Regions from separate parts of the Glutamicibacter sp. BW77 genome, predicted to be linked through region 2. Evidence: riboswitches for the same ligand, from Rfam matches in the RefSeq annotation. Region 2 holds a riboswitch; each other region holds the start of a gene.
The links. A riboswitch is a leader RNA that binds a small molecule or an ion and turns the genes downstream of it on or off. The one in region 2 is predicted to bind S-adenosylmethionine.
Positions count from the first base shown of each region.

Region 1 (5,050 bases), on a different contig from region 2:
GGCTCCGATACCTACTGGTAGCTGCTGGTTACCATCGCTCAGCTCGTTAACTACGGCGGCGATAGCATCTTCGGTCAAGGCTGCATTCTGCCCCGGAGTGGGACGGAAACTTCGGCGCAGGATCTGGCCATTACCATCTACTATGCCCCCGGCAATTTTAGTTCCCCCGATGTCGATTCCGATCGCGAGGTTCTCGGCGGACATCGCATCCTCCCTATGAGTGAGCACTGCCTAGCGTTTAAGCTTTGAAGGACTTCTTACTGCTATCAACTATGGCCCGGTCCACTTCATGGAACCCCAGGGTGAAACCCACCGAGAGAACTAACGACTTGATGGCAATTTCGTCGAGTTCGTCCGCCACGTATATGAGCTGTACCGGGCCAGCAAGCACCAGCAACAACACGGCCCAAAGCCCATAAACCCATGAAGTTTTAGCCTGAGCCATCTGTGGGTAGCGTGAGCGCCGATAAATAGTGCGAAGTCCCAACACTAAGATTACGCCGGCAAGAATCGCGGCACCTAGAATGAAAAAATTACGTTGGGTGCGAATCAACGTCATGGTCACACCAATGAGGACACCGAGAATTGCAGACATCCACCAATTGGCAGAGCGTAGTTCCGACTGTTCAGCCCGTGGCTCACTTTCCGTCACGGAGCTCCCTTCGGTTATTTAGCGGCGTCGATTAACGTTGTTGACACTATTTCAAGGATACGCTTTGAAATTTATCTAGCTAAAACGGTCAGCCGCTCGTGGCTAAAATTTTCCCGAACGAACCGCTCACTGTCATTCAGAGTAAGAGAGTCCACGTGACTACGGCTGTCTGATCAGTCGTATTTTCCCAGCTGTGTGGCTCGCGGCCCGGAAAAGTCACGGTATCTCCTGCGTGCAATTCGATACGGTCCTCGGGCAACACCAAAGTGAATCCGCCAGAAATCACATGAAGCACTTCCACCTTGCAGTCCACCGAATATAGTTCGGCTTCACCCGAACCCTGTGGCGCAACCTCGGCCCTAATCATTTGCACACGTGTTTCGGTGCGTGGGGTGACAAGTTGTTCGGTGATTCCCTCACCACCTAGGGCAATGCGTGGTGCTTCTTGAAGCCTGACTAGTTTTGTTTCGGGCACAGAAAAAAGTTGGCCAATTTCTATTCCCAACACATCGCAGAGCTTGAGCAATGTCGACACGGATGGGCTTGTCAGGTCCCGTTCGACCCGAGACAAGAAACCTTTAGTCAGCCCAGACATTTCGGCGACTTGGTCGATTGTTAGCCGGCGCGTTTGTCGTACGCCTCGCAAACGGGCGCCAATATTGATCGCTGCGCCGGTGGGTTCTACGGGCAGTGTTTTCATGAGCTCCCACCATTTTTGTTGCCAAGACGCCACGGGTTGGTGGTCCTCGGTCACAGATGTGGCCAAACCATTCTGATCCGACCCTTACATTGGGCAAGTTTACCAATATGCAACCGGGCCCCGACTTAAGCAGTCGCTGTTCAGATAACCTCACGATCTTAATGTCGTTTCAGCCCTGTCCATTGGACGCGACTGAAATTAGACTCGGCGCATGGACACCATCAATGATCCGTCCGCCCAAAGGCTTCGCGCCTATTTAAATGAGGCACGTAGCACCGTGCTTTGGAAGTGCGAGGCGCTGAGCGAAGAATTGGCCCGCCGTCCGATGACGCCTACCGGCACCCATATGCTTGGCATCGTGCACCACCTAGCTGTGACCGAATATGGTTACTTTGGTGAATGCTTGGGGCTACTCCCTAACGATGATCATGTACTCGAATTGCTGCAAAGTGAGGATTCACAAATCGATTTTTTGCCTCCGGCAGATTATTCGGTTCAAGACGTGCTAGAGCTGTACCGAAAATCCGTCGCCTTCGCCGAAGCGGCGTTGGATAATTTAGAGTTAGCTTCTCCGGCCGTCATCCCTTGGTGGTCCATTCATCGCCACAGCACCGTAGAACATCTCATCGTGCATATGATCGCGGAGACCTCCAGGCACGCCGGACAGCTTGATATAGTTCGTGAGCTGCTCGACGGTCAGGTCGGCCTTCGTGAACAGGCTCTAAATCTCCCAAGTTACAGTTCCGCTCAATGGCAAGAGCAATATTCGCATTTGCAACAGCTTTCGCAAGAGGTAGTCCAGCGTAAGTAGAGCGCTGAGCGGTTCGTCCTCGGCGAGCGCAGGGCCGGTAAACCTAGTATTACGTAGCACTACGTGGGCGCAGCTGGCGTCGGTGTAGCATCGTAATGTTGCTTCACGAGATGCGGCGCCAAGCTCCGACTGGCCGCGCACCAACCCCAGGTTCATGGGTGGTTCGGATGAAGAAGCGGTCCGTGCGCCGACCGGCTGCGGGCAAGAGCTCTCTTGAGGGTACGTGTTGCCATGAGTATCAATGTTCTTCCGATTATCGATCTGCAAACCGGTCAAGTGCAGTTTCCACTGCATGGTCTCTGGGTTAGTTATTTTGTCACCAATCCTCGACGGCTGGCCGAATCCCTGACTCGTACCGTACGAACCCCCAGTTTTGATGTGTCCCGAGAAGAACTCTCTGTTTTTATCGCCGTCACCGGGCATAATCACGGTATCCCCCACGTATTTAGCCTTGCCAAATTCCCAGCTTTCACTTCGCTCACTAAACTGAACAGTTGAACCTACCTCGGATCATTAGCCTGCCCGCTAGATCCACTCTGTCTCAGGAGACTCATCCCCGTGATGACCCAAAGCTCAACACCCCAGCCCACCAAGGTACAAATACGTCGTTGGCGTAAATATATGGCCGACGAAGTCGCCGAAGGTGCGATTTACCGTGAACTAGCGGTAAAACGCACCGGGCAAGAACACCAGATTCTGCGCGGACTGGCGGAAGCCGAAGAACGCCATGAAAACTACTGGCGTGCAAAACTAGGCGAACACGCCCGCCCGGTCCGCCCCTCGTTGCGACGGACTATGTTGCGTTTCATGGCCCGCCATTTTGGTTCCGTCTTTGTCCTGGCGCTAGCCCAGCGCGCCGAAGGAAATTCTCCTTACGCCACCGATCAAGATGCGGCCCCGCAAATGGCTGCAGATGAACAGGTCCATGAGGAGGTTGTTCGGGCCTTGGCAACCGCGGGTCGCACCCGACTATCTGGCAACTTCCGCGCAGCAGTTTTCGGAGCCAACGATGGTCTCGTTTCAAATTTGGCGTTGGTTATGGGTATTGGCGCTACCGGGGTGGCGTCTTCGTTTGTGCTCTTCTCCGGTATTGCCGGTTTGCTGGCAGGTGCGCTGTCCATGGCAGCCGGCGAGTTCGTCTCGGTGCGTTCCCAGCGCGAGCTGCTCTCCGCATCACGTCCCACTCAGGTCACACTCTCTGCGGCTCAGAATCTAGATTTGGACGCGAACGAATTGGTCTTGATTTATAAGGCCCGAGGAATGAATGATGAGGATGCAGAGCACCGTGCCGCCGAACGCATGGGTCTGTTCACCTGTGACTGCAACCCCTCGTTCTCGCTCCACCCGGAAGTGCGCTCGGCTGAACTTGAACGCGAACATGAGGAACTTGGTTCGGCTCCGGGAGCGGCCATGTCTTCCTTTATGTTCTTTGCCTCTGGCGCAGTCATCCCAATTCTTCCCTATATCTTTGGACTCTCCGGTCTTCCTGCGGTGATTGTTGCCGTGGTCTTGGTCGGCATTGCGTTGCTTCTCACCGGAGGTATCGTTGGTTTGCTCTCCGGGGCTTCCCCAGTAAAACGTGGCATGCGCCAGCTCGCCATTGGTTTGGGTGCTGCTGCGGTTACGTACTGTCTGGGTCTGCTCTTTGGAACCTCGGTAGCGTAGCGCTCACTGCCTATCTGGCCGCCGCCCAAGGTGGCTGCGGCCAGAAGCTTTTTTAGAACCGTGTGCGGCGACGCAACGGGGTCATGGTTTCAATGAATGCGACCGCTTCGTCCACGGTGTCTACCAACGCAATTCGGTCTTCCATGGCCCGGCCAACTGCCAGCGCTTGGAGCAGTGGCCAGACCGGTAGTTCTTCGCGCCAATGTTTTTCTCCGACCAAAACGATAGGGGTGACGCGCGCACCGGTCGCATAATAGTTCTCGCAGGCATCTTGGAATATTTCTTGGACGGTCCCGGCAGCGCCTGGCAACACTATGATTCCGCCGTTTGATTGTTCGAGCAAGATCGCTTCGCGAATGGAATTCGTGAAGAACTTGGCAATATGTGTGGCAAAGAGGTTTGGTGGCTCATGTCCATAGAACCAGGTGGGCACGCCCAACGAATGATTCTTGCTAGGAAATTGCTCACGCACTCGTACCGCCGCGCGCGCCCACATAGTGCGATGGCGGATAGCGTCGGGTGCCTGCGCCAAAATATCCAAGGCGGCAACGATGTCTTGGGGCTCATAATCGGCAAGCCAAGCACCTGCATTAGCTGCTTCCATCGCACCGGGGCCCCCACCGGTCACAATCGAGTAACCCTTACGCGTGAGAGTGGTCCCAAGCTGAACGGCATCGGCAAATTCTTGGGTTCCTCGTTGTACCGCATGCCCACCCATGACACCAATCATCGGGGTGTTGGCGAAAACTCCGTCGTACACCGCATTTATCATTGCCTGCCCAATATGGTGGTCATGCAATGTGGTAGCCATAGCGGTGTCGTCGGTAGCAAATTTCAGCGGTGGTTTAGATTGTGAATAGGTGTATATCTGCGCGTCAGGTACCTGCGCATAGGGCACTTCTTTGATCCCTGAATACAGTTCATACGGGGTATATAAATCGCGTTCGGAAATATCAAAAGGCAGTTGCACTCCACTACTCATGCAAAGCCCACCGGTAGCTTCAACCAGAGCACGCCCCTGGGAGGAGAACACACAATCGATAAAAAGACAGTCGGCTAGATCGAGGGTACCCAGGAGCGAATCTCTTGTCTGCAAATCAACCCGGTGTACACGCCAGTTCCTGGCACGTGCCATCTGGGTCTCGAGAGCTTCGGCGGCTAGCCTGTCGAATTCCACCAGAGTGGTGATATTTACTGTACGGGCGGGGATATAAGGCCACAC
Region 1 is NZ_NRGT01000006.1:52,269-57,318, forward strand. Features, by position in the region: gene CIK74_RS00405 (ROK family protein) at 1-204, opposite strand, end outside; gene CIK74_RS00410 (hypothetical protein) at 239-652, opposite strand; gene CIK74_RS00415 (helix-turn-helix domain-containing protein) at 789-1,352, opposite strand; gene CIK74_RS00420 (DinB family protein) at 1,564-2,163, shown strand; SAM riboswitch class IV at 2,265-2,377, shown strand; gene CIK74_RS00425 (hypothetical protein) at 2,395-2,661, shown strand; gene CIK74_RS00430 (VIT1/CCC1 transporter family protein) at 2,725-3,828, shown strand; gene CIK74_RS00435 (LOG family protein) at 3,881-5,050, opposite strand, start outside.
Region 1: it holds a riboswitch for S-adenosylmethionine, as region 2 does, so the genes downstream of both, CIK74_RS00425 (hypothetical protein) here and CIK74_RS10975 (acyl-CoA dehydrogenase) in region 2, are expected to answer to the same signal.

Region 2 (5,050 bases):
GAACCGACGGTGATTGGACCGAACCCGCCAACGCCGACCCACTCGGCCAACTGGCGGATGGTCCATGGCTTGCCGGAATCGCCGCTGGCCTTCTGGAAGGTCTCCACGGTGGACTGGATGGCGTTGGACTTTACGTTCTCGCCAATGACGTCATCTGGACCGTATTCGGAGAGGTCAATGCCCATCCAGCCAGACATCAGCACCTGAGCGCCTTCGATATCCGCGTAGGACTTGTAGTCCTGGTACTTGGCTTCCGCCAGCTCGGCGGTCTCATCGGTGATGATGGTCTGCATTGCGAAGATCTTCACGTCGTAGCGGTCACGACCGGCTGCCTGGACCGCATCGCGGATCTTGGCTACGGCAACTTTGAGGGTCTCACGGGTTGGGCAGGTGACGAAGACCGATTCGGCGTTTCCGGCGGCAAATTTGATGCCGCGGCTAGAAGCTCCGGCCTGGTAGATCACCGGGGTACGCTGGGTGCTTGGCTCGGTGATGGCGATGCCCGGAACCTTGAAGTACTTTCCTTCATGGTTGATCGAGTGCACCTTAGCCGGGTCGGCATAAACGCCGGTTTCCTTGTTGGCCTGTACTGCGTCGTCTTCCCACGAACCTTCAAGAAGCTTGTAAACAACCTCTAGGTACTCGTCTGCGTGATTGTAACGCTCATCGTGTTCCATCTGGTCTTCCTGGCCCATGTTCCGGGCAGCGGACGGCAGATAACCGGTGACTACGTTCCAGCCCACACGGCCTTCGGTCAAGTGGTCCAGGGTGGCCAAACGGCGGGCGAAAGCATATGGGTGCTCATAGGCGGTGCCAGCGGTGACACCAAAACCGAGGTTCTCGGTGACTGCGGCCATCGCTGAAACCAGCATCATCGGATCGTTGACCGGAGCCTGCGCGCCGGTGCGTAGTGGGCTTTCGTTGGAGCCCTTGTACACGTCGTAGGTGCCCAGCACATCGGCGAGGAACAGTCCGTCGAACTTGCCCTTTTCCAGCACCTTGGCCAGGTGTGTCCAGTAACCCAGGGTCTTGTAGGTCGAGGCCTTGTCAGCCGGGTGACGCCACAGTCCTGGTGACTGGTGAGCCACGCAGTTCATGTCGAAGGCGTTAAAAAGGATTTCGCGCTTGTTCTCGCTCATTGGTGTACCCCTATCCATGGAAATGAATTCTTGTAAATCTAACGGTGCGTTCAAAAAACTTGTTTAGCTTCCAGAAAATTGTGGTGTTCCAGAAACCGTTCCGGTGACCGAGAGCCGTTGGGGTTGCACCCCATTGATCTCGTAGTCCCCTACGATGCGTGCCTTATAAATTGCCGGGTTATGCGTTGCGATGGTGCGTGCGTTGCGCCAATGCCGGTCCATGTTGCAGCTGTTGCGTGTAGCCGATGCCCCGAGCCCGTCAAAGAGTTTGCTCGTCGCCCCGATCACCAAGGGCTGCACAATGGTCTGGGCGCGGTTTGCCGCCAGCTCGCACACGGCGAAGCGTTCCTCGGAGTTCAGGTTCGCATCGGCCATCGCCGATTCGACTTCCAGCACCGCCCCCATGACCACGGAGTCGGCGGCAAAAACTTCGGCGGATACCTCACCGACCAGCTGCAGTACCTGTGGTTCGCGGTGTACCGGAACCCCTGTTCCGGTACTGAAGCTGCGGGTACGTGCCTGAACCGAAGATCGCAGGTCGTTTAGTGCGGCCCGACCAATTCCGGCTTGCACCGCCATGAGTACCAGCTGGAAGATTGCGGCCTCCGGGTCGGTGGGATCTTCGGGCATGAAGGTATCCACCGGAACATTGTGGAATTCGGTACTGCCGGTACCGGTCAGCTGCTGACCAAACCCGTCCCAGTCATCAAGGATCTTCACACCACTGTGTTGCGTTGAAACCACGGCGATCTGGCGACCAGGGATCTCTGGGTGGGCTACCGCAACGGTGGTCCAGTCCGCAAAAATGGTACCGGTGCAATAAAATTTGCGGCCGTTGACCAACCACCGCGAGTCTTGCTCAGTTACCTTCGTGTTCAGTACGCCCAGCGCGTTTCCGCCCTCTTCGGTATAAGCATTGCCAACGATCTGGCCGGCGCTGATTCGCGTAGTCCACTTGCTGCGTAGCACTTGGTCTTCTAAGCGCACCACATTTTCTACGAAGGCAATATGGGCTCTCCAGAGTTGTGCCACGTGCGAATCAGCTTCGGCTAGCTCAATAAGCAACCGAAACACATCGCTTAGCCGTGCGCCATGACCACCTTCGGCAATGGATAGTCGCAACGCGCCGAAGCGTTCACGATTAAGCAGCCCGACCTGTTCGAAGGGGAGTATCCGTTGCCGGTCACGCTCACTAGACCCGGCGGCAATCTGTGCGAAGACGGGACGGAAGATATCTGCAAGTCGTTCATACTGTTCATCTGCGCCAGAACCTGGAGTTATTTTGAGCAATTGTCGTGTGGGTAGCTCTACAGGCAGCTCATCAAGCTCCGCAGCGTTACCGGCCACAGACGGATCGCTAAGCGCATTAAAGTCGCCAGCTAAATCGCCAAATGACATCAAAAGTCCTCTATTCTTTCCATCGGTTCTGGCTGTAGCACCGTCCCGGGCCAAAAAATGGTGGGTGGTTGCTGCGACGTCTTCGAGCCAAATCTCTCGGTCGCTCTGGATGGTTCGTAATCATTTGTAGCCTGAGAATTACGTTGCCTTCAACCCGGCAAGTCATATTTCTTCGTGCTGGCATGACCCTTGAATTGCATCAAGGACTCCACTTATCCGGCATAGTCGAACGCCACACCCAGCGTTTCGCGATTTTTCAGCCAAATACGTTGTTGATGAAATAAAAATCGAAACATCTTGATGATGTGACGTAGTTATCGAATATTTTTCATATTACGACGGATTTGCATTGAATTCGTTCGAAAGCCTGTAATGGTCATATAACCATCCCGAGCGGCCAAGAGATCTGGCTCTGTGACGCCGCAGCAACCACCACACACGATTTGTAAATAGATGTGTGGCCGGTGCTACCGCCAGGAACGATGGAGATGAATCATGGTTTTCATATTGCCCTGCCCCAGCTGGCTTACTCGAAGAAGTTGCTCGATGATGTGCCAGCAACTGGACACCCGCTAGCTAAACAACGCGCACGTAAGCACCGCAGGAACAGCCGCCCCAAACTTTTCAAGGAAACGCAATGACTATCACCAAGTTGCCCACTACAACCTCACCTGCTGGCACCGAGAACCGTCAGGAGTTCTGGGACGAAGCAGCAAACTTGCTCGACTGGGACACCAAATGGCACACCACTAGCCAGATCATTGCCGCGGACCCACAAGCAAAGCGTGGACCACAGATCTCTTGGTACCTCGGTGGCAAGCTCAACGCCGCCGTGAACTGCGCGGACCGCCACGTGGAATCCGGAAATGGCGACAAGGTCGCGCTCTACTTTGAGGGCGAGCCTGGCGATCGCATTGCGGTGACCTACCAAAACCTGCAAGATCGCGTTAGCCAAGCGGCCAACGCGCTATTGGAACTCGGTATTACCAAGGGTGACCGCGTGGTCATCTACCTACCGGTGCTCATCGAAACAATTGTGATCACCCTGGCCTGCGCCCGTATCGGCGCGATCCATTCACTGGTCTTCGGAGGTTTCTCCGCGGAGGCACTCAAATTTCGTGTGGAAGACACCAAAGCGAAGCTGCTGGTGACCACCGACGGTCAATTCCGTCGTGGGAGCTCGGTTCCCGTCAAAACCAATGCCGATATTGCGGTCTCCGGAGAAAATGACATTGAAAAGGTGCTGGTTATTCAGCGCACCGGGGACGACATTCCTTGGACCGAAGGACGCGACCTGTGGTGGCACGAAACGGTAGAGAACCAGCCCACGCACCACAAAGCCGAAGCCTTCGACTCTGAGACGCCGCTGTTCATCATGTACACCTCGGGAACTACCGGACAGCCTAAGGGGCTGGTGCACACCACCGGCGGTTACCTCACTCAGGCTGCTTATAGCCACAATCTTTTGTTCGGCAATCCTGATGAGTCTCAGCGCTCCGATGACGTGCACTGGTGCACCGCGGATTTGGCTTGGGTTACCGCACATACTTATGAAATTTATGGGCCACTAGCCAACGGTGTCACCCAGGTGATCTACGAGGGTGTGCCTAACGCACCGCATCCCGGACGCCACTTTGAAATTATCGAGCGCTACAAGGTCACCAGTTACTACACTGCACCCACACTGGTCCGCTCGCTGATGGGTTGGTTCCCCGACGGCATTCCGGACAATTACAATTTGTCCTCACTTCGTGTGGGCGGCACCGTGGGCGAAGCGGTCAATCCCGAAGCGTGGCGTTGGCTACGCGCCCAGGTGGGACGAGACACCGAGCACGGGATCCCGATGGTTGACACCTGGTGGCAGTCCGAGTCAGGAGCTACAGTACTTTCGCCGTTGCCTACCGATGCGCACTTCAAGCCAGGCTGTGCCTCGCGCGCCCTACCGGGTGTATCGGTGGACATTGTTGATGCTGCGGGAAATACCGTGGCTGCAAACGAACAAGGAAATATCGTAATTACCCAGACCGGCCCATCGATGGCCCGGACGGTCTGGGGAAATCCGGAACGTTATTACACCAGCTACTGGGAGCAATATGTTGCCCAGGGTTGGTTCCTTGCCGGTGATGGTGCCCGCTTTGATGAGGACGGGGATATCTATATCCTGGGCCGCACCGATGACGTAATCAATATTTCCGGGCACCGGCTGTCAACCATTGAGATTGAGTCGGCTTTAGTGACCCATGCAGGTGTCGTCGAGGCCGGAGTCTGCCCCACCCCGGATGCGAAGACCGGCCACGCGGCCACCGCCTTTGTGGTTCCGCTGGATAAGACACTGATCTCAGCAAACCCTGATGCGCAAACGCTTGCACGTCAGCAAGAGTTCATCACCATCCTGCGCGCAACGGTCACCGAGCAGATCGGCCCAATCGCTAAACCACGCGATATCGTATTGGTCCCAGATGTTCCTAAGACCCGTTCGGGCAAGATCATGCGCCGCCTGCTGACCCAGCTCT
Region 2 is NZ_NRGT01000065.1:36,872-41,921, forward strand. Features, by position in the region: gene CIK74_RS10970 (LLM class flavin-dependent oxidoreductase) at 1-1,139, opposite strand, end outside; gene CIK74_RS10975 (acyl-CoA dehydrogenase) at 1,203-2,537, opposite strand; SAM riboswitch class I at 2,554-2,653, opposite strand; SAM riboswitch class I at 2,919-3,026, shown strand; gene CIK74_RS18790 (hypothetical protein) at 3,026-3,178, shown strand; gene acs (acetate--CoA ligase) at 3,175-5,050, shown strand, end outside.

Region 3 (5,050 bases), on a different contig from region 2:
CCGGGGTGGACATCCGCCACACCGGCCAGGCGGTGCGGCTGCAGCATGCCATCTACGCAGCGGTCGCCCTAGACCAGAAACACATATTCTAGGAATTTCCGGCATAAGAATATGGGCGTGCGCCCATAGGTGATTGAGTCCGCAGTCCCTAGTATTGGCAAGATGCTCGAAGTTGAGCGCCCGCTGAACCGGTCCTCCCGGCCGAAACAACCTTCGCAGGAAAAGCCTGAGCAGCTTGACCTGGCGGAATAGCGGGCGGCAGCAACGGGCCGGAACTCGCACCCAGAACGACCGCCTGCGCCATTGCAGGTTCGGGCTGGGGGCCACAGATATTGGCAAAGGAGCCAACTCGCCGTGTATGAACTCCTCGTTCTGCTGATCCCCGTGGTGGCCATTGTGCTGGTCACCGCACGCTGGAAAATCAGCCCCTTCCTCGCCCTCATCGGCGCGGCCATCCTCGCGGCCTTCGCCTACAAGATCCCCATCGCCGAGGTCGCCTCCACGGTGACCACCGCCTTTGGCAGCACCATGGGCAATATTGGCCTCGTAATCCTCTTCGGCACGATGATCGGCATCATCCTGGAGCGTTCCGGGGCCGCGATCTCCATGGCCGATGCGCTGATCAAGGTGCTGGGCACCAGATTCCCCAACCTGACGCTGTCGCTCATCGGCTACATCGTTTCCATACCGGTCTTCTGCGACTCGGGCTACGTGGTGCTCAACTCCCTGCGCAAGGCCATCACCCTGCGCACCGGTGTTTCCACGCTGGCCACCTCCATTGCCTTGATGACCGGCCTGTATGCCACCCACACCATGGTCCCGCCGACCCCAGGACCGCTGGCAGCCGCCGAGTCCATCGGCATCGCCGACAACCTCGGATTGATCATCGCCATCGGCCTGCCGGTGGCAGTGGTCTCGGCCATGGCCGGGCTGTTCTATGCCAGCCGCTTCAACAAGTCCACGTGGACTCCGCTGCCATCCGAGGATGAGAACGACATCTCCGAGCTCGATTACGAGCAGCTGCGTGCAAGCTTCGGCAAGCTGCCAAGCCCTGGCTTGGCCTTCCTGCCGATCCTCGTTCCGCTGGTCTTGATCTGCGCGGCATCGATTGCCAAGCTTCCATCGCATCCCTTCGGCGAAGGCGCCGCACTGGAAGCACTGTCCTTCATCGGCACCCCGGTGATCGCGCTGATCTTCGGTTTGCTCGCCGCGACCTTGCTGCTGAACGGCAATAAGAAGCTTGCCGACTTCAACGAGCAGATGCACGAAGCCGTGCGCACCGCGGCGCCCATCCTGCTGATTACCGGTGCCGGCGCAGCCTTTGGTGCTGTGCTGGCAGCCTCGGAGCTGACCACGATCCTCTCCGATTCGCTCAGCGGCTTGGGTCTCGGACTGGCTGTGCCATTCCTGATCGCCGCGGCATTGAAGTCGGCGCAGGGCTCATCCACCGTGTCGATGGTGACCACCTCGGCGCTGGTCGCCCCGATGCTCGGATCCCTCGGTCTGGACTCCGAACTGGGCATGGTGCTCAGTGTCCTGGCAGTTGGCGCCGGCGCGATGGTCGTCTCGCATGCCAACGATTCCTACTTCTGGGTGGTCTCCCAGCTCAGCCGCATCCCGGTGATCACGGCCTACAAGACCTTGAGCGTGGCCACCGCCATCCAGGGCACCGCCGCATTTGCTACCGTCTGGATCCTCGGGGCATTCCTGCTCTAGTAAATCCAAGAAGCCTGCATAAACCAATAACCGCGCCATCAGTGGATGGCGCGGTTATTGGTTTAACTGGCGGGATGGCCGCAATAGGCAAGGCTGCAACTTCGAGCACAGCCCAGCTTTCCCCATTGACTTGCTGGCAAGGATTACGGGCATGGGAACAATGACCGGCAATCCGGCCATCTGGGATGCCTGATCGCTGGATCCATGATCCACCCCCGCATTCGCTGACGCTTATCGCTGTCGGCTAATTGAGAAACCGAGATCCCCCTGACAGGTGCCCGGTCGATTGATGCTGGATCCGGATATCAAGCTCTCCGATCGCCGATGACGTAACCTCCAGAAGTATGACGGCGTCCCAGCGCCTTCGGGGCGGTCCAAGTCCGCCGGAAATCTCGCTTTGTGACGACTTCTGACCGACTATTCCGTCGGATGACGTGCTCCTTCCATCCGCTCATGCCGCGGTGTTTCACTCGAAGTACCAACCATCCAGAGCGGCTGAGAGACCTGGCTCGACGACGCCGCAGCAAGCCTGCATTCGGCAGCTAGTGCTAACGCCAGGTTCGATGGATCAGCAGAAAGCAACTTTCTGCTTCCTTCGGAGCAAGACTCTAAGGGAGAACGAAAATGACCGTACTGAGCACGCAACTGCCCCGCGTTCCCTACACCGGGAGCGCAGACGAGGCCGAGCTCGCCCACTGGCGCGAGATCGCCGAGCAGGTCGCGGCCACCCTGGCCGCGGACGCGCTGGAGCGCGACCGCAAAAACGAGCAGCCCTTCGCCGAGGTGCAGCTGCTGCGCGAGGCCGGGCTGCTGAACCTGCTGGTTCCGGCCGAATTCGGGGGAGCCGGAGCGCACTGGGCCACCGCTTTTGAAACCATCCGCATCCTGGCCGCGGCCGACGGGTCCATCTCCCAGCTGCTGGCCTACCACTACATCAACCAGTCCGGCATCGCCTTCTACGCTCCGGCCGAAGCCCAGGCCGAGTGGTGGCAGCGGACCGTGGCCGGAGGCTGGCTCTGGGGCGATTCGGTGAATCCGGTGGACCCACAGCTGACGCTCACCGCGGAGGACGATGGCTTCCGGCTGAACGGTTTCAAGCGTTTCTCCACCGGCTCCGGAGTCGGCGAGGTGATCGTCGTCAACGCCGAGGTCTCCGGAGGCCCGCGACACGGCGAAGTGTTGGCCTTCGTCCTCCCGCGCAACCGGGAAGGGCTGGAAATCGTCGATGACTGGGACTACCTGGGCCAGCGCTTGAGCGCCTCGAACTCGCTGAAGTACCACAACGTGCGCATCGAGGCCGCCGATCTGCTCGGGGCGGTGACCGACGAGCCGGTCTCCACCCTGCTCACCCCCGGGATCCAGCTGGCCTTCGCGAACTTCTACCTGGGCATCGCCGAGGGCGCGTTGGCCCGCGGCAAGCAAATCCTGCTGGGCCGCAAGAACGCCTGGTTCCTCTCGGCGGCGGAGACCTACTCCCAGGACGTCGTCTTCCAGCGCACCGTGGGCGAGCTGAAGGCGCGCACCGCCGCGGTGGCCGCCCTGGCCGAGAAGCTCGGCCGCAAATTCGATGCGCTGCTGGCCAAGGCGGGGAATGTCACCCAGCCTGAACGCGCGGCGCTGGCGGTGGAAATCGCCGAGGCCAAGGTGGTCTCCACCGAGATCGGCGTGGAGGTCGCCAACCGCATCTTCGAGGTCACCGGTTCCTCCTCTACGCAGAATGATGTGGGCCTGGATCTGTTCTGGCGCAATGTGCGCACCCACTCGCTGCACGACCCGGTGGACTACAAGAAAATCGAGGTCGGCGCGTACTTCCTGCGCGGGGAAACCCAGCCGCTCTCGCTCTACACCTAAACCTCAACCGCACCCACGGATTGGACCGAACTGATGACCGTACTTGCCACCGCCAACCGCCTGGCTGAATTGAAAACCCGCTTCGCCCCGCACTTTGAAAAGATCGCCGCCGGCGCCGCCGAACGCGACCGCAGCGGAGAACTGCCGCACCAGCAGGTGGCCGAGCTGGCCGCCGCCGGCTTCGGCGCATTGCGCGTCCCGGTCTCCCACGGCGGGGCAGGGGCCACCTTGGCCGAGCTCTTCGAATTGCTCGTGGACTTGGCCGCCGCGGACTCCAGCATCGCCCAGGCCTTGCGCGCCCACTTCGCTTTCGTCGAAGACCGCCTGGTAGCCGCCCCGGGGCCGGGGCGCGACAAGTGGCTGGCCCGCTTTGCCGCCGGGGAGTTGGTGGGGAATTCCTGGACCGAGATCGGCACCGTGAAGGTGGGCGAGGTGATCACCAAGGTCACCCCGGATGGCGAGGGAGGGTTCCTGGTCAACGGCACCAAGTACTATTCCACCGGCTCGATCTTCGCCGACTGGCTGGATACCTACGCCGAGCGCACCGATACCGGCAAGCGCGTGATCGCCGCGGTCAACCGGCACCAGCCCGGCGTGGTGCTGGCCGATGACTGGGACGGCTTCGGACAGCGCACCACCGGCACCGGAACCTCCACCTTCACCGACGCGGTCGTCGCCGAAGAGGACCTGATCGACTTCGACACCCGCTTCAAATACCAGACCGCGTTCTACCAGCAGGTGCTGCTGGTTGTGCTGGCCGGGTCCGCCAAGGCCGCCGAACGTGACTTCGCCGCCGAGCTGAAGGCCCGCAAGCGCACCTTCAGCCATGGCGCCGCCAACGTGGCCGCCGAGGATCCGCAGCTGCTTCAGGTCATCGGCGAGGTATCCGCCACTGCGTTCGCGGCGGCCGGAACCGTGGAACGCGTGTCGCAGTCCCTGCAGGGAGCCTATGAAACCGCGTTGGCGCGGCACGAGGGCGAAGTGACGTTGGAGGAAGACGAGGCGGCCAATGACGCGGCCGAGCTGGCCAGCGCGCAGGCCCAGGTGGTGCTGACCCCGCTGGTGCTCAACGCGATCACCCACGCCTTCGACGCGTTGGCCGCTTCGGCTACCAGCGTTTCGAAGAACCTGGACCGGCATTGGCGCAATGCCCGCACCGCCGGAAACCACAATCCGTGGGTGTTCAAGGCCCGGCTGATCGGCGATCTGGCGGTCAACGGCACCGAACTGCCGCGTGTTTGGGCCATCGGCGCCTCGAAGTAGCATCCAAAGACCAGGCAGGCCCAGCATTCATCTTGAGTGCTGGGACTGCAGCGTGCAGCGCATCAATGACCGAGCAGCTCTCCGGCACCCCCTGGGTTCACCTCGCCGGCAACAACTCTCAGCAGATAAAGCTCTGGGGATTCGCGGTCCGCGGCGGCCTTCCGATAACAGGCAGCGCCCGGACTCGGCGATTGCCTGATTCCGTAGCGGACGTCACCGT
Region 3 is NZ_NRGT01000082.1:36,187-41,236, forward strand. Features, by position in the region: gene CIK74_RS16740 (sugar diacid recognition domain-containing protein) at 1-92, shown strand, start outside; gene CIK74_RS16745 (GntP family permease) at 355-1,716, shown strand; SAM riboswitch class I at 2,196-2,286, shown strand; gene CIK74_RS16750 (acyl-CoA dehydrogenase family protein) at 2,341-3,567, shown strand; gene CIK74_RS16755 (acyl-CoA dehydrogenase family protein) at 3,601-4,830, shown strand; gene CIK74_RS16760 (hypothetical protein) at 4,863-5,050, shown strand, end outside.
Region 3: it holds a riboswitch for S-adenosylmethionine, as region 2 does, so the genes downstream of both, CIK74_RS16750 (acyl-CoA dehydrogenase family protein) here and CIK74_RS10975 (acyl-CoA dehydrogenase) in region 2, are expected to answer to the same signal.